2 linked regions of the Desulfobacula toluolica Tol2 genome follow. The protein of the gene in region 1 binds, or shares a complex with, the protein of each later gene. Links are inferred from orthologs where the notes say so. Each region holds a gene or a part of one and is shown on either strand. Other genes may lie near its edges.

The links.
Region 2: the proteins of tig (region 1) and rpsG are in contact, whole or in part, in a crystal structure (PDB 3GTY), measured with the Thermotoga maritima proteins. The link is inferred for Desulfobacula toluolica Tol2 from one-to-one orthologs. Residues at the interface, in WP_004081061.1 of Thermotoga maritima: Glu122, Val124, Val129, Leu130, Tyr133, Glu188, Gly259, Ile262, Tyr263, Glu266, Ser270, Glu273, Gln274, Glu277, Arg308, Gln311, Ile312, Ser315, Tyr316, Glu325, Arg329, Arg336, Leu363, Phe366, Trp367, Arg373, Leu377, Arg381, Leu384, Glu387; in WP_004081843.1 of Thermotoga maritima: Lys34, Lys52, Lys55, Glu59, Arg62, Gln63, Glu66, Asn67, Lys69, Val71, Arg95, Ala109, Lys110, Lys111, Gly112, Arg113, Pro114, Glu117, Glu121, Ile124, Ala125, Tyr127, Asn128, Asn129, Thr130, Gly131, Lys135, Asp139, Arg142, Met143.

What each region holds. Positions count from the first base shown.
Region 1 is NC_018645.1:518,228-529,867, forward strand. The notes cover bases 4,507-7,503. They hold tig (trigger factor), read left to right. Parts: upstream 4,507-5,325; coding sequence 5,326-6,681; downstream 6,682-7,503. Other genes in these bases: TOL2_RS23345 (N-acetylmuramoyl-L-alanine amidase family protein), read right to left, coding at 4,507-5,184; clpP (ATP-dependent Clp endopeptidase proteolytic subunit ClpP), read left to right, coding at 6,743-7,366; clpX (ATP-dependent Clp protease ATP-binding subunit ClpX), read left to right, coding at 7,372-7,503. In the rest of the region: TOL2_RS02370 (ethanolamine ammonia-lyase reactivating factor EutA), read left to right, coding at 1-354; TOL2_RS02375 (methylenetetrahydrofolate reductase), read left to right, coding at 419-1,354; TOL2_RS25735 (DnaJ domain-containing protein), read left to right, coding at 1,360-1,761; TOL2_RS02385 (radical SAM protein), read left to right, coding at 2,051-3,457; TOL2_RS25360 (helix-turn-helix domain-containing protein), read right to left, coding at 3,685-3,894; more of TOL2_RS23345, read right to left, coding at 4,489-4,506; more of clpX, read left to right, coding at 7,504-8,631; lon (endopeptidase La), read left to right, coding at 8,656-11,004; transcription termination factor Rho, read right to left, coding at 11,012-11,640. UniProt on the Bacillus subtilis protein: Involved in protein export. Acts as a chaperone by maintaining the newly synthesized protein in an open conformation. Functions as a peptidyl-prolyl cis-trans isomerase.
Region 2 is NC_018645.1:4,058,859-4,069,962, reverse strand. The notes cover bases 1-2,754. They hold rpsG (30S ribosomal protein S7), read left to right. Parts: upstream 1-1,020; coding sequence 1,021-1,488; downstream 1,489-2,754. Other genes in these bases: tuf (elongation factor Tu), read left to right, coding at 1,550-2,743; rpsL (30S ribosomal protein S12), read left to right, coding at 591-962; rpoC (DNA-directed RNA polymerase subunit beta'), read left to right, coding at 1-489. In the rest of the region: rpsJ (30S ribosomal protein S10), read left to right, coding at 2,764-3,072; rplC (50S ribosomal protein L3), read left to right, coding at 3,090-3,716; rplD (50S ribosomal protein L4), read left to right, coding at 3,818-4,438; rplW (50S ribosomal protein L23), read left to right, coding at 4,441-4,728; rplB (50S ribosomal protein L2), read left to right, coding at 4,741-5,574; rpsS (30S ribosomal protein S19), read left to right, coding at 5,589-5,864; rplV (50S ribosomal protein L22), read left to right, coding at 5,892-6,230; rpsC (30S ribosomal protein S3), read left to right, coding at 6,243-6,893; rplP (50S ribosomal protein L16), read left to right, coding at 6,916-7,326; rpmC (50S ribosomal protein L29), read left to right, coding at 7,328-7,525; rpsQ (30S ribosomal protein S17), read left to right, coding at 7,543-7,803; rplN (50S ribosomal protein L14), read left to right, coding at 7,820-8,188; rplX (50S ribosomal protein L24), read left to right, coding at 8,216-8,545; rplE (50S ribosomal protein L5), read left to right, coding at 8,567-9,106; TOL2_RS24375 (type Z 30S ribosomal protein S14), read left to right, coding at 9,084-9,311; and more genes.

The sequences.
Region 1 (11,640 bases):
TCTTTGAAGCGGTTTGATCTGTCCGAGGGGGCCGAGACCGTGGCGTTCTACTTTAAGGGTCTCACCCACAATTCCTACCAGAAGCTGGTAATGTTTGGTAAAGCCATTGAGTCGGCACTGGCAAATTCAATCGGTAAAAACATTCCCATTATTCTCATTTTTCGGGCTGATATTGCCTGTGGTGTGGGAAATGTCATCCGCCGGGAAACAGGCCTTAAAACTAACCTGCTCACCCTGGATGAACTGGATCTTAAGGATGGTGACTGGATCGACATCGGCGAACCGCTGGTGGACAAACAGGTGTTCCCGGTGACCGTCAAGTCACTGATTTTCCATGACACCCGGAAAGTATGATGCGGTCTGTTTATTTACCGGCAAAGCTTGACAGCGTATAGATAAAGAACAAGGAGAGAACAATATGAGTGAGCTTAAATCAGGCAGTAATTTGGAAAAGGTTCTAAATGCGGGCCATTTCGCTTTCACCGGAGAATGCGGTCCCCCAAAAGGTGCCAATGTCGACCATTTAAATGAAAAATTAAGTCACCTTGTGGGGTATGTGGATGCCGTCAACATGACGGACAACCAGACAGCCGTGGTCCGCATGTCTTCCATTGCCGGCTCTGTTTTGATGATGGAAAAGGGGCTTGAACCCAATTTTCAGATGGTCTGCCGGGACAGGAACCGCCTGGCCATGATGAGTGATATTCTAGGCGCTTATGCCATGGGTATCCGGAATATGCTGTGTCTTTCCGGCGACCACACAAGTTTCGGGAATCATCCCGAGGCAAAAGGTGTCCATGATATTGATTCCATGCAGCTGATTGCCATGGTGAAGAAAATGCGGGACGAGGGCAAATTTTTAAATGGCGAGGATATTGACGTACCGCCGAAACTGTTTATCGGGGCCGCTGCCAACCCGTTTGCGGATCCTTATGAATACCGGGTGTTCAGGCTTGCCAATAAAATAAAAGCAGGTGTGGATTTTGTCCAGACACAATGCATTTTCAATATGGAAAAATTCCGTGATTTCATGAAACAGGCCGTGGATATGGGGCTTCATGAAAAGTGCTATATCCTGGCTGGTGTCACACCCATGAAAAGTGCTCCTATGGCCAATTTCATGTCCAAGTTTGTTCCGGGTATGGATATCCCCGAACATTTGATCAAACGCCTCAGGGGCGTGCCCAAAAAAGACCAGCCAGAGGAAGGTATCAAGTTTGCGCTGGAACAGATCGAAGAATTCAAAGAGATGGAAGGTGTGGCAGGTGTCCATCTGATGGCCATTGAATGGGAACACAGGGTGCCTGAAATTGCAGAAAGGGCAAATGTACTGCCCCGACCGGTTGTTGAATAGAAACCATGGACTCGCAAGGTTATTACGAAACCCTGAAGGTCAGCCGCAATGCAACGGATGAACAGATAAAAAAGGCTTACCGGAAACTGGCCAGGCAGTTTCATCCCGATGTAAACAGTGATGAGGGGGCTGAAACCCGGTTCAAATTAATCGGGGAAGCATATGAGGTTTTAAGAGATGAGGGGAAACGGCGGATCTATGACATGACCGGATTTAAACGGTTCGGCACTTGGGCCGCTTCCAGGTCTGACGGTCAAAACGGAATGCATCAATGTTCCGGTGGTATGAACGGCGGCAAATGCAGTGCTTTTGAAACGCTTTTCAGAAGACGGTCCGGGGTCAGGAAAAATCGGACTGGAACCGGTCACAATGAATTTCTAAAGGCTGACGGACAGGCGACATCTTAAAATCCGGGCGCACTATTTTCAGAATTAAAACAGAAAATGCAGCCCCTGGCTCACTGAGTCCCAGAAAATCTTCGATACCCCTGCCGATTCGAAAATTATTATTACAGGCCTATGGTATTAACCTGCCGCGTCTTGGTTCACAGCATGGGCGTATGAGTAAATAACAGTCAAGGATGGTCGCGATCTTTGCATATTAAGTTGAGCTAATTCTTCCATAAGGCAGCAAGTTATTCTATAATGCACGTTCCGGTATTTTACCGGAGCGCGCTTTTTTTTGTGGAAAGGAAAAATGAATTCAAAAAAGAAATTTGTTATCATCACGGGATACTTTAAAGGAGAGTCCTACGGTCTTTTAGGTCCACAGATGGCAGCCACCGTTATATCTGATAACAGTGAGTATGAGGCGCTTGTCGTAGGAGTGACCAATGAAGATGACAAAACAGATCTGATCACGGCACTGGAAAATCATTTTAGCGGAACCCGGATGGTCATTGGGTTTTCAACCCTTGGCGGAAGACCGGATCTGTTTGATCTGGCAGGAGAGCTTAAAGATAAGGGTGCGGTCACTATTCTGGCCGGGCCACAGGCCAATGTCGATTTTAAAGGGGAAGTGGGTCACGACCGGTTTGACCATCGCTTTAAGGGAATGTCGGACCGATTTACCTTTGCCATACAGGGACCTGTCCAGCAGATCCTGCCCATCCTGGAGAGCGGTCTCGATAGTGATATTTCAGAATTTGATGGTGTCCTGTCCAGGAATAAAGATGGGCAGATAAAGGAGAATCGTCCTGCCCCATGGGAGGATCAATGGCTGTCCAAGGTTGACTGGACCAATATTTACCGGTTAAAGGGAACATCCTTTGCCCGGATGCCGATTACCTGCGGCCAGGTACTCCAGCAGATCGGATGCCCCCATGCTGCAAAAGAAAGAAAAATACAGATTGATTATCCAGCCGATCTTGCCAATGAGACAGGGCCGAAACATGTGACCATCGCCCAGAAGGGGTGCAGCTTCTGTGATGTGGCCCAGGACAAAGGATTTATGGGGGCGGTGGGTGAAGAAGCTGTTAAATCCCAGATGGCATGTTTGCCCGAACAGGCCGACGGCAGCAGGGTCGCATTTGAACTGATCAATGAAAGCCCTTTGCCCAAACTTGATCGTGTCATGGAACTTGCCTGTGAGTGCAGCCTGGAGCTGTCCCAGATTAATTTGACCCTGCGGGCGGATTATTTTCTGAAGGGACAGGAAAATCTGAAGAACACCCTTGAAAAAGCCCAAAAGAAAAACATCCGGATACTGCTGGCCTCCATCGGATTTGAATCTTTTGACGATACCATTTTGAAAAATATGAACAAAGGTGTAACCCGTCAAATGAACCTGGATACCATTAAAACGATCCGGGATTTGAAGCCAAAGTTCCCCTGTCATTTTGGATATCTTAAAGAGGAGGGGGCCAATCACGGATTTATTCACCCAACCCCTTGGGACACACCGGATATCTCCAAGGAAGTTAACCTTACCATTGACATGTACCAGCTGGCCATGGATATTCTTCCCCCTCACAGCACACCGCTGATTATCCACCATGCCTCCGGTCTTGCCGACTGGATACGTCAGATCGAACAACAGGAAAACATTCAGTTTGAAAGGGTCGGCACCACCATCGCCTGGTGGCAACATAAACGTTTGGTGTGACCATGGATGTGCTGATAACGATTATTGCCAGTTTTGTCATGATTTTGCAAAACATCATGGCCATACTGATCCTGCAATTCTACAACAGACAGGTTGGACCGGTATCTTTCTGGAGGGCGATTAAAAAGGCTGTGGGGAACCCGGTTATTTTATCCGCTTTGATCAATAAAAGGAAAAGGGGTCAAATCTTTAGTTAACTCTTGTTGGATGATCAGCAAAAAATCGATTTAGTCTCTAAGCTGTTCAACGGAAAGCCCCATGGCCAAAGCCAGTTTTTCAAGGGTTGAAGTTTTGTTTTCCTGCTCGGTTCTTTCCATCTGGGACAATGCCGCCTGTGTGATCCCGGCTTTCCCTGCCACCTGTTTCTGGGTCATCCCTAAGTGAACCCGCCAGGCTTTGATCAGGTTGTATCCCTTTTTGATAACAAGGCCCACCACTTCATGGGGTACGGTGTCATCATTTAAAAAAACTTTCTGCTCAACCTGTTGATTGCTTCCTGTTATGATCCGTCAATGGAAAAAGTTCCTCCCAAAAGTCTTCTTGGCAAGGCGATCCATTACACTCTCAGCCAATGACATAGGCTCATCCAATATACGACCGACGGAATCATCAGGCCTGATAACAATCTGGTTGAAAATGCCATCCGACCTTTTGTGGTCGGACGAAAGAATTGGCTTTTCTCGGACACCGTTCAGGTTGCCCGGAAAAGAATATGGGGTGATAACAGGGGCAAGGTGTCGACTGGAGGCCGGAAAATTTAACAGGTGTAAAAAAGTTGTGGTGCTGAACAGATCAAAGGGTGAAAAGTGGTCGAAAAAATGACTTTCACACAAAAAGATCACACAATCTTGAAATGATGATTTTGGAAAATTTCGAGAGAGGTTGTGTTTAATGGTCGGGGCGAGAGGATTTGAACCTCCGACATCCTGCTCCCAAAGCAGGCGCGCTACCAGGCTGCGCTACGCCCCGATCTTTTTGTGTTGGATACAAGCAGGCTAACTATCATTTCTGAATAATAAAAGCAAGAAATTTTATGGCTTTGGGTTGTTTTTTTTAAAATAGAGATCAATGCTTTTTGAAATGAGTGCTGCATATTCAGTAAGAATGTTTTCGATTTCATCCGGGTGTTGGGGCAGTGTTAAAACGGATAAAGGTTCAATCAGTATGGCTGGCATGGTTGCGCCTTCAAGAAGAAGGATCGGTGCCCCGGTTGAGAAAAAACGAATCGCGTTTTTGTTGGCGGAAAAAATACTGCAGAAAGAAGTGATTGCTTTTTTGCTTTCAGCTTGATGAAGCAGTGGGTGTGATTTCCATTTGTTGTCTTTAATATGGGGTGGGTGTTTGTAAGATTCAGGTGGGTCAAAATAGTAAAAAAAAGCTGAATATTTGTTTGTTTGATGTAAATGGATGCTGATAAAAAGGTCTGCCTTGTTTTTGTTGGCTAAAAAAATTCTTTCCCGGGCAGATATTGTAATGTTTTGGGTTCTTGTTAAAAGAACATTGTATCGGTTTTCAAGCTGTTGGGCGATTTTTTCAGCAAGCTGCAAGGTGATGGTTTTTTCGTTTATTCCACTGGAAGAGACAATTCCGTTTTGAGTTCCCCCGTGGCCTGGATCAATCACGATAATACGTTGTTTTGTTTGAATTGCTTTATTGCCAAATCCGATGCCTGGGGGTATTATACACGATAGAATGATGATAAATGCTAAAACCTTTTCTTTGGCCAATTTTCTTGACACCTTTATGTATAAGGGTTATCTTAATAAACTTTGTGAGATATGTGTTTTATATATTACATTTTTTTGATTATTTGAAGCAGTGTTTAATATATAAATCAATTTTAATAGAAATGAATACAGGACGGAAAAATGCAGGTAAAAATTGAAGATAAGAGCAGTGTAAAAAAAGTGCTCTCTTTTGAAATCCCCAAAGAGGACGTTACCAAGGAACTCAATAAAGCATACAATGAGTTGAAAAAGAAAGTTGATGTAAAAGGATTCCGCAAGGGGAAAATTCCACGCAAGGTATTGGAAAACAGATTTTCAAAAGATGTTCATGCCGATGTTGCACCGCGCTTAATCCAGGAAGCATTTATTGATGCCATCAAAGATCATGATCTGAATATCGTGGGGGGGCCTCAAATGGATCCGCCGGAATTAGATCCTGAAAACGCTTATGTTTTTGATATTACCGTTGAGGTAAAGCCTGAACTGGATGATATCGAATTTGAAGGTATTGCTCTGGAAAAAACAAAATATGAAGTGTCGGATGGTGAGATAGAAAGCCAGATGTACATGATTCAGAAAACTATGGCGAAAAAAGAGACCGTCCAAGAAGAACGTCCTGTAAAAGAGAGTGATTTTGTTCTGATTGATTACGAAGGTTTTTTAAATGGAGAATCATTTGATAAGACTCCCAAAATTGAAAATTATGTCATGGGAATCGGACAAGGCGGTTTGCCCAAAGAGTTTTCAGAAAAACTGACAGGTGCCATTCCAGTTCAGGATCTTGACATAGAAGTGCCCTATGCCGATGATTATTATGATGAAAATCTGAAAGGCAAGACAATTGTCTACAAGGTGACATTAAAAGAAATTCAAGAAGAAGTTCTGCCTGAACTCAATGATGATCTGGTAAAAGATCTGGGAAAATTTGAAACCCTGGATGATGTAAGAGCCTCCATTCGTGAAAATTTGGGAAAAGGATATGAGCAAAGGATAAAACATGAGATTTCCGAACAGGTTTTTCAAAGCCTTTTGGAAAAATATGAATTTGAAGTTCCTGAAGCAATGATTGAAGGTGAACTCAATGGTATTGCAATGGAAGCAGAACAAGCCTATGCCGCAAATAATACTTCTCTTGAAGAAGCCGGTTTAAGTAAGGATGTTTTACGTACCCAGTATCGTGATGTGGCGGAAAAACAGGCGCGAAGACATTTGATCCTGGACAAAGTCATTACTCAGGAAAAACTCGAGCTTACGGATGATGAACTTGAAAAAAGTTTTGAGGAAATGGCAATGGGAATGAATGCACCTGTTGATGCAGTAAAAAATTATTTCAGCCAGGACCCCAAGCAGCTGGAATATTATAAACATACCCAGCTTGAAAAAAAGGCCGTTGATCTTATAATAGAAAAAGGCAACATTACAGAAGTTGAACCGGATTCACTTGAAGATGTTGCAGAAACTAAAGAAGCGGATATGCCGACAGAAGAAAAAGAGTAATCATTTAACGTGCAACCTGCATTAAGAAAATGAAAACTAAATAATTATAAGGAGTTGAATTTTGCCTCTAATTCCAATGGTTGTTGAGCAAAGCAACAGGGGGGAGCGTGCATATGATATCTATTCACGCCTTTTAAAGGATCGAATCATTTTTATCGGATCTGCTATTGATGATGAGATTGCCAATCTTATTGTTGCCCAGTTCTTGTTTCTGGAATCAGAAGATCCTGAAAAGGACATCAGTTTTTATATTAATTCACCAGGTGGTGTTGTAACGGCAGGGATGGCCATCTATGATACAATGCAGTATATAAAACCGGATGTGGCTACCGTATGTATCGGACAGGCCGCCAGTATGGGGGCGCTTTTACTGACGGCAGGTACAAAAGGGAAAAGATTTGCCCTGCCCAATTCCAGAATAATGATTCATCAGCCACTTGGCGGAACACAGGGACAAGCCACTGATATTAAAATTCAGGCCAATGAGATTTTAAGGATGAAAGATATTTTAAATGAGATTTTATCCACTCATACAGGTCAGGATATTGAAAAAGTATCTGCAGATACGGAAAGAGATTTTTTCATGTCAGCAACAGAAGCCATGAAATATGGTATTGTGGACAAGGTGGTTACTGACAGAAGCGAGTTGGAAGAAGACACAGATAACGACGCTTCAAAGGAGTAATGATTATGGCTCAGAAAGATGAAGAAAATGATCAGTTTTTCTGTTCTTTTTGCGGTAAAAATCAAAAAGAGGTTAAAAAGCTGATTGCAGGTCCAAGTGTTTATATTTGTAATGAATGTATAAACTTGTGCGGCGAGATTATTGAGGATGAAGAAAAAGAAAAAAAGGCCCAAAAGGATGGGTTAAAGGATTTTTTAAAACCTAAACAGATAAAAAAATTGCTTGATTCTTACGTTATTGAGCAGGATAAGGCTAAAAAAGTTCTTTCTGTGGCAGTATATAACCATTACAAGCGATTAAGTTCAACCCTGGAAAAGAAAAGTGATGATGTGGAAATTGAAAAGAGCAATATCCTTATCATCGGTCCCACAGGATGTGGGAAGACTCTTCTTGCACAAACCCTTGCCAGGTTTTTAGATGTTCCTTTTGCCATTGCAGATGCTACTGCATTAACCGAAGCAGGTTATGTTGGAGAAGATGTTGAAAATATAGTCCTTTCTCTTGTTCAGAATGCAGACTATGACATTGAGAAAGCTCAGAAGGGTATTATTTATATTGATGAAATTGATAAAATATCCCAGCGTGGAGACAATCCGTCCATTACCCGGGATGTTTCAGGAGAAGGCGTTCAGCAGGCCCTTTTAAAAATCATAGAGGGTACGATTGCAAGTATTCCGCCCAAAGGGGGCCGAAAACATCCCCAGCAGGATTATGTAAAGGTTGATACATCTAATATCCTTTTTGTTTGCGGGGGTACATTCACAGGTTTGGAAAAGGTGATTGAAAGAAGAATTACCCAGAAAACCATGGGATTTGGTGCTAAAATCGCAGAAAAAAAGGATAAAAATATTGGAGAACTTCTTGAACAGCTCAAGCCGGAAGATCTGATTAGATTTGGTCTTATACCTGAGTTTTTAGGACGTCTGCCCATTATTACGTCCATTGGCGAACTCAATGAAAAATCTTTGGTGAAGATTTTAACCGAGCCTAAGAACGCTTTGGTTAAACAATACCAGGAATTATTCAAGGTTGAAGGTGTGGATCTTCAGTTTACGGATGAAGCCCTTGAAGCCATGGCCAAAGAAGCTGTGAAAAGAAAATCGGGCGCAAGGGGACTTCGTGCTATCATGGAGGAAACCATGCTGGATATCATGTATGAAATTCCATCTAAAGAGAATGTTCAAGAATGTGTTGTTGGAGAAGAGGTGGTATTAAAGAATGAAGATCCCATACTGCTTTATGAACAACCTAAAAAACAGGCCTGACACTAAAAAGGGTTCTAAAATTCAATGATCAATATTTCCAAGTTCTTTCATCAGGATGGTTCGGAGAGTATAAAAAAACAGCTTCCATTGGTTCCCTTGAGGGATATGGTATTGTTTCCATATATTACCACATCGGTATTTGTTGGAAGGGATAAATCCATTAAGGCTTTGTCCGAAGCCATGGCAGCAGACAAGAAGATTTTTTTGACCACCCAAAAAAATCCTGAAGTATTAAAACCAACCATTAAAGATATTTTTCAGGTTGGAACGGAAGCAAGGATCACTCAGCTCCTCAGATTGCCTGATGGAACCGTTAAAGCATTGGTTGAAGGATGTGAAAGAGGTAAAATTGTTAAACTGGTTGATGAGGATGGTTATCTTTGTGTCGAATATATACCTGTTCATGAAGAACTCATGCCGGAAACAGCCAGTGAAGCGGCCATAAGAACTGTTACAGAAGCGTTTGAACACTATGCACAACTTTCCGGAGCAGTATCGCAAAGTTTTTTTAAGACGCTTGATATGCTGTCCTCCAACGAGTCTCGATATGCCGATACCATTGCCAGTCAGATGCCGTTTAAAGTGGTTGATAAACAGAAACTGCTTGAATGTGGAACGATTGAAGATAGATTTTTCTTGTTGTTGAAGCTGATTCAAAAGGAAGCAGAAGTCTTTACCATGTCCCAGAAAATAAAGGGAAGAGTAAAGAAGCAAATGGAAACGCTGCAGAAAAAACATTATTTGAATGAGCAGATGCAGGCCATAAAAAAAGAGATGGGAGAAGACGGCAATGCTTCGGAATTTGAGGATCTTGAAAACAGGATAAAGAAAAAAAGAATGTCCAAAGAAGCGGCTTCAGTGGCGAGAAGAGAGCTTGCCAAATTAAAAATGATGTCCCCCATGTCATCTGAAGCCACTGTGGTCAGAAATTATATTGACTGGCTGATTTCTCTGCCCTGGTACAGGAAGAACCGGTCAAAAAATGATTTGCAAAAAGCTGAGCAGATTCTGGATCAGGATCATTACGGACTTGAAAAACCCAAGGAAAGGATTCTTGAGTATTTAGCCGTACAAATTCTGGTTAAAAAGATTAAAGGGCCGATTTTATGTCTTGTAGGCCCTCCGGGTGTGGGCAAAACATCTTTGGCAAGGTCTGTCGCTTCTGCTACGGGAAGGGCTTTTGCAAGGGTGTCACTTGGCGGTGTCAGGGATGAAGCTGAAATCAGAGGGCACCGGCGTACCTATGTGGGAGCTATGCCTGGCAGGATTATTCAGACCTTGAAAAAAATAGGTTATAATAATCCGGTTTTTTGTCTGGATGAAATTGATAAAATGACGTCTGATTTCAGGGGTGATCCATCATCGGCTTTGCTTGAAGCATTAGACCCGGAGCAGAATAAAAATTTTAATGATCATTATCTTGAAGTGGATTATGATCTGTCGGAAATCCTTTTTATCACCACTGCCAATACATTGTATGATATCCCTGCACCTTTGAGGGACAGGATGGAGATTATTCAGATACCTGGCTATACTGAGTATGAAAAGGCAAAGATTGCCACCGGGTATTTGATCCCGAAACAATTAAAAGAAAACGGTCTTTCTGATTCTGATGCGGTTTTTTCAAAAAATGCCGTTCATGCCATTATTAAAAAATACACAAAAGAAGCAGGGGTCAGAAATCTTGAGCGTGAGATTTCAGCTGTTTTGCGAAAAATAGCCAAAGAGATTGTTCAAACCGACCATAGAAAATTACATAATATTTCTACAACTACGGTTTTAAAATTTTTAGGTCAGCCCCGTTTCAGAGACAGTGCCTTGGAAAAAGAAGACATGATTGGTATTGTTACCGGTCTTGCCTGGACCCAGGCAGGAGGGGAATTGCTTACCATTGAGGCTGTAACCATGCCGGGAAAGGGAAATGTGATGGTAACCGGAAAACTTGGTGATGTCATGAAAGAGTCTTCCCAGGCCGCAGTAAGTTATGTCAGATCCCGTTGTAAAGAATTAAATATAAAAGAAGATTTCTATAAAGATATTGATATACACATCCATGTACCCGAAGGCGCAATCCCCAAAGACGGTCCTTCCGCCGGTATATCCATGTGTTCGGCAGTTGTTTCGGTATTGACCGGAAAACCGGTTTCAAGAAAGGTTGCCATGACAGGAGAAATAACATTGCGGGGAAGAGTGCTTCCTGTCGGTGGTTTGAAGGAAAAACTCTTGGCAGCCCATATCAATGGTATTAAAAAAGTCATTGTTTCAACAGAGAATAAAAGAGATATAAAAGAGATTCCCAAAGCTATTCAAGCTCAAATGGAAATTGTTTATGCTGAGGATATGTCCCAGGTGCTTGAAAATGCTTTGTTATAATTTGAATTTATTGAAGATATGATATAAATTCCATCATGGCATCTTTTTCATCTTTTGTGGTGATGGCTCTTCTAATTTCAATTATTTTTTTATGTTCTTCCTTGTCCAGTAAAAGGTCTTCTTTTCTTGTTCCTGATTTGTTGATATTAATGGCTGGCCAGATTCGGTGTTCAGCGCATTCCCGGGAAAGGTGCAGGTCCATGTTTCCGGTTCCCTTGAATTCCTGAAAGATAATGTCATCCATGCGGCTGCCGGTGTCCACGAGGATGGTGGCAATAATGGTCAGTGAACCCCCATTTTCAAGCTTTCTTGCCGCACCAAAAATTTTTCTGGGAAATTCCATGGCATTGGCACCTAGCCCTCCGCTCATGGTTTTGCCATGGCTGTCAATATCAGCGTTAAAAGCCCTTGTCATCCTGGTTAATGAATCAATAAAGACAACTGAATTCTGACCTATTTCAGCGCATCTGATGGCCGTATGCATGGCGATGCGTGTCATTCTCATATGCTGACCTATTTGCTGGTCTGCTGATGAATACAGTACATGGGCATCTTTCAGGCCCCTTTGAAAATCAGTTACTTCTTCGGGTCTTTCATCAATCAGGAGAACAAACACTTTGGCATCCGGATGATTCA
Region 2 (11,104 bases), 3.5 Mb from region 1 along the record:
CAGGATATTATGAACATCAAGGGAGAAGTTGCTTTGGCAAAATATCTGGTGGACGAGGTGCAGGAGGTTTACAGGCTTCAGGGTGTAAGGATTAATGACAAACATATTGAGGTGGTTATCCGTCAGATGATGAGACGGGTAAAGGTCATTGAGACAGGTGATACCAACTTTATTCCGGATGAACAGGTCGACAGGATTCATTTTGCAGAAGTCAATCGGGAAGTAGCCGGTATGGGTGGTGAAACCGCAAAAGGGGAGCCGTTAATTCTTGGTATTACAAAAGCATCATTATCTACTGATAGTTTTCTTTCAGCCGCATCATTCCAGGAAACAACAAAAGTGCTGACTCTTGCTGCTATAGAGGGTAAGTATGACGGCCTTAAAGGATTGAAAGAAAATGTTGTGATGGGTCGTATTATACCTGCAGGGACGGGTTTCCCGGGATACAGCGACGTAGAAGTTGCTTTGGGTGACGTAGCGCAAGTTTGATTAATAAAAAAACTTGACAATTTTAATAAGTGAAAGTAAAATTAAACATTTTGTCGTGTATGACAATGGTTTAAATTTGATAAGGAGCGTAAAGGAAAGTTATGCCGACCATTAATCAATTGGTTCGAAAAGGTAGAAAAAAAGCAGAAAAAAAGGTTAGTACCCCTGCTTTAAAGGGTGGTCCTCAGAAACGTGGTGTTTGTACCAGGGTGTACACGTCAACTCCAAAGAAACCTAACTCTGCTTTGAGAAAAGTAGCCAGGGTTCGTTTGACTACTGGAATGGAAGTTGCTGCATACATACCCGGCATGGGGCATAACCTTCAGGAGCATTCTGTGGTTCTTGTCAGGGGTGGCAGAGTAAAGGATCTTCCAGGTGTTCGCTATCATATTGTCAGGGGCGCTCTTGATACTTTGGGTGTTGATGACAGGCGGCAGGGCAGGTCAAAATACGGAGCAAAGAGACCTAAATAAGCAACTTGGAGCAGATTTTAGTCTGTTCCTTATATATAAGCAATGGTGGATGTGAATAATGGCAGTTAAAGAGATCATGCTTGATAATGTAACAAAAGATGCCACGCAGGAAGAAAAGCTTGCCGCTAAGTTTGTTAACTGTGTCATGAAAGACGGGAAAAAGAACGCAGCGCGTAAAGTTGTTAAAAATGCTTTGTTGATTGCAGAAGAAAAGATCGGCGAGCCTGCTTTGGATATATTAAAAAAAGCAATTGATAATATTAGGCCTGCGGTTGAAGTGAAATCCAGAAGAATCGGCGGATCAACCTATCAGGTGCCGACTGATATAAAACCTTCCAGGCAGACAGCGCTTGCTTTTCGCTGGTTGATTAACTTCAGCCGGAATCGTTCTGAAAAAGGCTATGCAAACAAACTGGCTTCAGAAGTCCTGGATGCTTATAACCAGCGTGGCGGGGCAATGAAGAAAAAGGAAGATACACACAAGATGGCAGAAGCCAACAAGGCATTTGCACATTTTCGGTGGTAACTAATATTTTGATATCCTGATAACATTCCGCAGGAGGAATTAACCAAGAGGAGTAAAGAGGATGGCTAAGGAGAAATTTGAGCGGACCAAGCCGCATGTGAACATAGGAACAATCGGTCATATTGACCATGGAAAGACTACGCTTACAGCAGCGATCACCAAACTTGCAGCAATGGGTGGTCATGGTACATATGTCCCGTTTGATGAGATTGACAAGGCGCCCGAGGAAAGAGAGCGTGGTATTACAATAGCAACAGCTCATGTGGAATACGAGACAGCCAATCGTCACTACGCACATGTGGACTGTCCCGGCCATGCTGACTATATTAAGAACATGATCACAGGGGCAGCCCAGATGGACGGTGCGGTTCTTGTGGTAAGTGCTGATGACGGTCCAATGCCGCAGACAAGAGAGCATATCCTTCTTGCCCGGCAGGTAGGTGTTCCCTCGATTGTTGTGTTTTTGAACAAATGCGACATGGTGGATGACGAAGAATTGATTGAGCTGGTTGAAATGGAGCTTCAGGAGCTTCTTGATACCTATGAATTTCCCGGCGACACAACACCGATTATCAGAGGCAGTGCGCTTAAGGCGCTTGAAGTGGAAAGTGCGGATGATGAAGCTGCCAAACCGATTTTTGAGCTTCTTGATGTTCTTGACTCTTATGTTGCAGAGCCTGAAAGAGATACCGCAAAACCATTTCTGATGCCCATTGAGGATGTATTCAGTATTTCGGGTCGTGGAACTGTTGTTACCGGAAGAATTGAACGTGGTATTATTAAAACCGGTGAAGAGGTTGAAATTGTCGGTATCAGGGATACTGCCAAAACAGTGTGTACCGGTGTTGAAATGTTCAGAAAACTTCTGGATGAGGGGCAGGCAGGCGATAATGTCGGGCTTCTGCTTCGCGGAACAAAACGTGACCAGGTTGAAAGAGGACAGGTTGTGGCCAAACCCGGAACCATTACTCCTCATACGAAATTCAAAGCAGAAATGTATGCATTGAGCAAAGAAGAAGGTGGTCGTCATACTCCGTTTTTCAGTGGTTACAGACCCCAGTTCTTTTTCAGAACAACAGATATTACGGGTGTTTTGACTCTTGACGAAGGCGTGGAAATGATCATGCCAGGGGATAATGCAACCATTAACGTGGAATTGATTAATCCCATTGCAATGGAAAAAGAACTCCGCTTTGCAATCAGAGAAGGTGGACGTACTGTTGGTGCCGGTGTTATCGGTGAAATTGTAGAATAAGTTAGGACGAACGATCTATCATGTTGAAAACAAAAATTAGGATCAGGCTTAAGGCATATGATCATAAACTTCTTGATCAGTCTTCGGTAGATATTGTTGATACTGCAAGGAAGAGTGGAGCCAAAATCGTAGGGCCGGTACCTCTTCCTACCAGGATAAACAAGTTTACCGTACTGCGTTCTCCCCATGTAAACAAAAAATCAAGGGAACAGTTTGAGATCAGAACGCATAAAAGAATGATGGATATTCTGGAACCCACCCAACAGACAGTTGACGCGTTAATGAAGCTTGATCTTTCACCGGGTGTGGATGTGGAAATTAAATTATAGTTCAATAACAGGAACCAATTATGAGCGCATTACTTGGAAAAAAAATCGGAATGACCAATGTGTTTTCCTCGGACGGAAAGCTTGTTCCTGTTACCGTTGTGCAGGTCGGACCATGTGTTGTTACACAGATTAAAACAATAGAATCTGATGGATACAATGCTCTTCAACTTGGATTTGATGAAAAACCGGTTGAGAAATTGAATAAGCCCATGGCCGGACATTTGAAGAAAGCAAGTGATAAAGGATTCCGTGTTTTAAAAGAGTTTAGAACCGATGATGTTGAAAGCGTTGAAGCAGGCGCTACTATCGGAATTGATATATTTACTGTTGGTGATAAGGTGAACATATCAGGTATTTCAAAAGGACGCGGTTTTCAGGGAACGATTAAACGACACGGTTTCCAACGCGGGCCTGAAACTCATGGTAGCAGAAATCATAGAAAACCAGGGTCTATTGGTAACAGCGCCTGGCCGGGAAAAGTTTTTAAGGGTAAGAAACTTCCAGGTCATATGGGTGTTAATCGAGAAACTGTAAAGAATCTTACAATCGTAGATATCAAGCATGACGATAACCTTCTGTTGGTAAAAGGCCCTGTACCGGGTTTTAAAACAGGAATATTGGAAGTTCGAAAAACTGATAAATAATTAAAAAAACAATCAGTTACGTATAAGACAAAAATGCGGCTATGGGTATTGCAAAGTTTATCGCAGTGATGCATAGCTGATCAAAATTTATGAGGAAGAATATGGCTACTGTAGATGTATTAAACAGTGCAGGTGAAAAGGTGTCTGAAACTCAGCTTCCTGATGAGATTTTCAAGACTTCCGTTAAAACAAGCGTTCTTCACCAGGTCGTGCGATCCCAGCTCGTTGCAAAACGGGAAGGGACTGCTGCGTCTAAGACCAGGGGTATGGTAAAGGGTAGTACAAGAAAGCTGTTTAGACAGAAAGGAACCGGTAATGCACGTGCCGGCAGTATTAAATCCCCTTTAAGAAAAGGTGGTGGTGTTATTTTTGGGCCGTCCCAAAGATCTTTTGCGATAAAAGTGCCCAAAAAAGTTAGAAAGCTGGCATTGAAAATGGCATTAAGTTCCAAGGTGGAAGAAAATACCATTACTGTGATTGATGATTTTAATCTTGAAACTATTAAAACCAAAGATCTGGCCAATGTACTCAAAACCTTATCGCTTTCAAATTTGTTGATTGTGTCTGATTCTGAGGATACAAATCTTTTGCTTTCCGCTAGAAATATTCCGGATATCAAGGTTATAAAGACCGAGGGTCTTAATGTATATGATATTTTAAAGTTTAAGAATCTTCTTTTGGTAGAGTCATCAATTAAAAATATCGAGGGGAGGTTGAGCTGATTATGGAACACTATGAAATTGTCAGAGGCCCTGTAGTAACTGAAAAAACAACCCTTCAAAAAGAATTAAACAACCAGGTGACGCTTAAAGTTGATAAAAGAGCCAACCGGGTACAAATCAAAGACGCTGTCGAGAAAAGTTTTAACACCAAGGTTAAGCAGGTCAGAACTATCAAGGTAAAAGGAAAAGTTAAACAGCGCGGTAAAATTATCGGCAAACGAAAAGACTGGAAAAAAGCCATAGTTACACTGATGCCAGGACAACGAATTGATTTTTTTGAAGGTGTTTAAAGAGGTATATATATGTCAACAATAATAAAGACAAAACCGACATCTCCAGGACGACGCTCTCAGGAATACCTTTCTTTTGAAGAAATTACCAAAACCAAGCCTGAAAGACGACTGACAAAGAACATAAACAAACGTGCCGGCCGAAATTCTTACGGAAGAATTACGGCTAAGCACAGAGGTGGCGGAGCAAAAAAGAAATATCGTATCATTGATTTTAAAAGAGATAAAGATGGTATCCCTGCAAAGGTATCTGCCATTGAATATGATCCGAACAGGAGTGCAAGAATTGCTCTTCTGGTTTATGCAGATGGTGAAAAAAGGTATATCCTGGCTCCTCTGGATGTGGCGGTCGGCGATATTCTTGAAACAGGATCCGGCGCTGATATAAAACCTGGTAATTGCATGCCGCTTGAGGATATTCCAACGGGTACAAGAATACATAATATCGAATTGAAACAAAATAAAGGTGGACAGATTGTCAGAAGCGCAGGTGCATATGCACGGCTTATGGCAAAAGAAGGCAGTTATGCGCAGGTTCTTCTTCCCTCTGGTGAAGTAAGAATGGTTCACCTGAAATGCAAGGCTACGATTGGCAGAGTGGGTAATGAAAAGCATGGTGATGTTAAGATCGGTAAAGCCGGTCGAAGCAGATGGATGGGAAGAAGACCGTCTGTTCGAGGAGTTGCCATGAACCCGGTTGATCATCCCATGGGCGGTGGTGAAGGAAGATCCTCCGGTGGTAGACAGCCCTGTACGCCTTGGGGTATTCCAACAAAAGGTAAGCGAACCAGGAAGAGTGCAAGAACAGATCAGTACATTGTTAAAAGAAGAGCTAAGAGAAAATAAATAGGTGGTAAATTATGCCAAGATCATTAAAAAAAGGTCCCTACATTGCACCTCAGCTTTTAAAAAAAGTGCTGGAAGCAAGTAAATCCACACGTAACAAAGTTATCAAGACCTGGTCACGCAGATCCACTATATTCCCTGAAATGGTCGGTGTCACATTTGCTGTGCATAACGGTAAAAAATTCATACCGGTTTTTGTTTCTGAAAATATGGTCGGACATAAGCTTGGTGAATTTTCACCTACAAGAACTTTCTGGGGGCATGCAGGAGATAAAAAATCCAAGAGATAAGCTCTTGTTTGATTAAAGGATATTGATATGGAAGTTAAAGCAACTACAAGACATACAAGAATTTCACCATTTAAGCTTAGGTTGCCCATTGCTGAAGTAAAAGGTAAAAATGCCGGACAAGCGCTGACATTGTTAAAATTCATGCCGCTCAAAGCTGCAGGTATTATTTATAAAACCTTGCAATCAGCTGTTGCAAATGCCGAGCATAACAATGAACTGGATGTGGATAAACTGGTTGTCAAGAATATTTTTGTTGATCACGGGCCGACCATGAAACGGTTCAGGCCGAGAGCCAGGGGTAGAGCAGCCAGAATTTTGAAACGAAGCAGTCATTTAACAGTTATTGTTGAAGAAACTGACAAATAGGAGGAAATAAGCTTGGGCCAGAAAGTACATCCTACCAGTTTAAGGTTAGGCATTATCAGGACTTGGGATTCCAGATGGTATGCAGACAAAGATTATGCCTCTTTTGTTGAAGAAGATTTTAAAGTCAGAAAATTTTTAAAAAAGAAACTCTTTCATGCAGGTATTTCAAAAATAGAAATCGAACGTTTTTCCAAACAGATTCGACTCAGGGTTTTTGCGGCAAGACCAGGTATAATAATCGGCAAGAAAGGGTCGGAGATTGCCCTTCTTAAGCAGGAACTTGAGAAAATGCTTGAACCTGCGGTGTTGATTGATATCAAAGAAGTCCGGCGCCCTGAAATTGATGCTCAGTTGGTAGCGGAGAATATTGCACTTCAACTTGAGAGAAGAATTGCATTTCGAAGAGCCATGAAACGAAGTGTGTCTTCGGCCATGCGGTTTGGTGCAAAAGGAATAAAAATTATTTGTGCCGGTCGTCTTGGTGGTGCTGAAATGGCTCGGACGGAATGGTACAAAGAAGGCCGTATTCCTCTTCACACCTTAAGGGCTGATGTTGATTACGGTTTTACCGAAGCAAGAACCACATACGGAGCCATTGGAATTAAAACTTTTGTATTTAAAGGCGAAGTATTAAGTCCCGGTGAACAAGCGTTGGTTAAATAGAGGTGATTAGGAGAAATAAAAAATGCTTAGTCCAAAAAATGTAAAATTCCGTAAACAGTTTCGCGGCAGGACAAAGGGTTCACCAGACAGGGGAAATACCTTAAGCTTTGGTGACTTCGGTCTACAGGCAATTGAATGCGGTTATGTTAATGCAAGACAGATTGAAGCAGCCAGGGTTGCATTGACCCGTCACGCTAAAAGAGCAGGAAAAAGCTGGATTCGATTTTTTCCTGATCATCCGGTTACAAAAAAACCGGCAGAAGTCAGGATGGGTAAAGGTAAAGGTGCTACGGATGCCTGGGTAGCCAGGGTGAAACCCGGCAAAATTCTTTATGAAATGGAAGGTATACCAAGAGAAGTTGCCAAAGAAGCCATGAAGCTCGCTGCCAGAAAACTTTCCGTGAAAACTCGTTTTGTGGAAAGGAGTAAATAAAATGAAAGTTAGTGAAATCAGAGAGATGGGAGCAGATCAGATTAAAGAAAAGCTTGGTGAATTAAAAAAAGAGCTTTTTAATCTTCGCTTTCAGAATGATGTCGGGCAGCTTGAGAATACAGCAACACTTTCCAATGTCAAAAAGGATATTGCAAGGCTTTACACGATATCCAATGAAATGAATGTAAACATTAGCTAATTTGCGAAGATATTACTATGGAAAATATTCAAAAAAATAAAAGAGAGCTGATTGGTCTTATTGTATCGGATAAAATGGATAAATCAGTGGTTGTTCAGGTCGAAAGATTTGTTCAACACAAGATTTATAAAAAATATATGAAACGATATAAAAAATACCATGCTCATGATGAGACAAATGAATGCAGAATCGGTGATACGGTTAAAATCATCGAAACCAGGCCTTTGAGCAAGCTGAAACGTTTCAGGATAAGTGAAGTCGTTAAAAGAGCTGTTTGATTAAGGGAGTTGAGAAATGATTCAGAGTGAAACTAGATTAACTGTAGCAGACAACTCCGGTGCAAAGGAACTGTACTGCATAAAGGTACTTGGCGGATCCAAAAGACGATATGCCAGCATTGGCGATATTATCACCTGCTCTGTTAAAGAAGCAATACCCAATGCAAAAGTCAGCAAAGGGGATATTGTTCAGGCCGTTATTGTCAGAACCAAAAAAGAAATATCCCGGCCTGATGGCTCAATGATCAGATTTGATGATAATTCAGCTGTAATTTTATCTAAATCAAACGAACCGGTTGGTACACGTATTTTTGGTCCGGTGGCAAGAGAGTTAAGGGCAAAAAGATTTATGAAAATCGTCTCTCTGGCTCCTGATGTGCTTTAACAATCAGGTTATTGGAGAAAAAATCTTATGGAAGCAATAAAAATTAGACTGAAAAAAGATGATAAGGTTAAAGTGCTGACCGGTAAAGATAAGGGAAAGATCGGTAAAGTACTGAAGGTCGTTAAAAAGACAAATCGGGTCGTTGTTGAAAATATTAATGTCGTTAAGGTTCATCAAAGGCCAACGCAGGCAAATCCACAAGGTGGTATTGTTGAAAAAACCATGCCGATTCATATTTCCAATCTCATGATTATGTGCAACTCATGTGTAAAGCCGACAAGAATTGGAATGAAATTATTGGAAGATGGAAAACGGGTCAGAATCTGCAAGAAATGCAGTCAGCAGATAGATTCATAAGACCAAAGGCGGAGAGAATAGATGGCAACTCTTAAGGAAAAGTATCATAACGAGGTTGTGCCCAAGCTCAAGGAAACTTTTAATTATAAAAATGAATTACAGGTACCTAAGCTGGAAAAAATCGTTTTAAACATGGGGCTTGGCGAAGCGGTCAGAAATCCAAAGATCGTTGATCCTGCAGCCGCCGAACTGGCGTTGATCGCCGGTCAGAAACCGGTAATTACAAGAGCAAAAAAACCGATTGCAAATTTTAAGCTTCGTGCTGATTTGCCTATTGGGTGCAAGGTTACCCTGCGCCGTCAAAAAATGTACGATTTTTTTGATCGGCTTGTAAATATCGCTTTACCACGTGTCAGGGACTTTAGAGGGATATCCGGAAAGGCTTTTGATGGCAGGGGTAATTATACTCTTGGTATTACCGAGCATATTATATTCCCTGAAATTGACTATGATAAGACCGACAGTATCAAGGGTCTTAATATTACAGTTGTGACGACAGCTAAAACCGATGAGGAAGGCAAGGCGCTCCTGAAATTTTTTGGGATGCCTTTCAAAAACTAAGGATCTTAAGGAGGAAAGCTTGGCTAAAAAAGCTTTAATCGTAAAGGCGCAGAGAAAACCAAAGTTTTCAGTACGTTCATACAACAGATGCCCCTTATGCGGTAGACCAAGAGGGTTTATTAGAAAAGCTGGTATTTGCAGAATTTGTTTCAGGGGACTTGCGTCAGAAGGTAAACTTCCCGGAGTTACCAAATCAAGTTGGTAACCAGCAAATTTTAACACAAAAAAATTATATCAGCGGATTTTAAGGAGATTTCAAATGGCAACTAGTGATCCAATTGCAGACATGCTGACAATCATAAGAAATGGTGGTAAAGCAGGGTTTGCTAAAGTGGATATCCCCGGATCAAAAATTAAATTGAAAATGGTGCGGGTGCTGAAAGAACAAGGATATATAAAGGATTTTAAATTCCTTGAAAATGAAACGCAAGGAGTTCTTCGTGTTTATTTAAAATATGTGTCTGAAGGACAGCCCACAATTTTTGGAATAAAAAGAGTGAGTAAACCGTCCTGCAGGGTTTACAGTAAATCAAAACAAATTAAGCCGGTTTTAAATGGGCTGGGCATATCAATTGTTTCAACCTCAAAAGGGTTGATGACGGATAAGCAGGCCATTGAAGCGAACGTCGGCGGTGAAATTCTTTGTAACGTATGGTAGTACAGGAGTAATATATATGTCTAGAATAGGAAAACAGCCGGTTCAGCTTCCAGATAAGGTCCAGTTCGCCCTGAAGGGTGATATGATTTCTGTTAAAGGACCCAAAGGTAATCTTGAGCGACAATTGCATCCGGCCATTGAACTTGAAATGAATGATGGTTTTGTAATGGTAACTACAGATACAAGTGATAAGAAAAAAGTGGCTTTGCAAGGGTTGTTCAGGTCCCTTATATCCAATATGGTAACCGGTGTTACTGCCGGTTATGAAAAGCAACTTCTCCTTTCCGGTATTGGTTATCGTGCAGAAACAAAAGGCAACAGTCTTATACTCAATGTAGGCTATTCCAATCCGGTCGATTTTAAAATTCCTGATGGAATCCAGGCGACTGTTGAAAAGAATACGCAAATTATTTTGACAGGTATAGATAAGGAGCTTCTTGGCCAGGTGGCGGCAAATATAAGAGATCTTAGACCTCCTGAGCCTTACAAAGGTAAAGGCATAATGTATTCGGACGAAAGAATCATTAGAAAAGCCGGTAAGACTGCTGGTAAAGATTAAAAGGCGGGAGTATAAAGATTATGGGAAATACATCACCAAGGCTTATATCAAGGCTTAAAAGAAAAAAAAGAATCAGGAAAAATATTCTTGGTAACCAGGATCGACCAAGATTGAGTGTATTCAGAAGTTCAAAACATATTTATGCTCAGATCATTGATGATACTGATCGGATTACACTTGTATCTGCATCTACACTTGATAAAGAATTTAATGAAAATAAGGCAGAGGGTAAAAAGGCTGAGATTGCAAAGGCAATCGGAATCCTTATCGGCAAGAGAGCTCTTGATAAAGGAATTACAAAAGTAGTTCTGGATAGAAATGGATTTTTATATCATGGCCGCATCAAAGCGCTTTCAGACGGAGCTCGCGAAGCCGGATTGATTTTCTAATTAAGGAGGAATACCCTTGGCAAGACAGCAGATGGAAGATAGTGGATTAATAGATAAAGTCGTCAGAATCAATCGTGTTGCAAAAGTTGTAAAAGGTGGTAGAAATTTCAGCTTCAGCGCACTTGTTGTGGTTGGTGACGGAGAAGGCAGTGTCGGGTATGGTCTGGGAAAAGCAACGGAAGTACCGGAAGCTATCAAAAAAGGCCTGGAAAAAGCAAAAAGAAATATGGTCAAAATTTCATTACTTGACGGTACTGTTCCTTTTGAAGTTATTGGTAAAGCAGGTGCAGGCCGAGTATTGCTTAAACCGGCTTCTCCTGGTACAGGTTTGATTGCTGGCGGTGGAATTCGTGCCGTCCTTGAGGCCGTCGGTGTAACCGATATCCTGACAA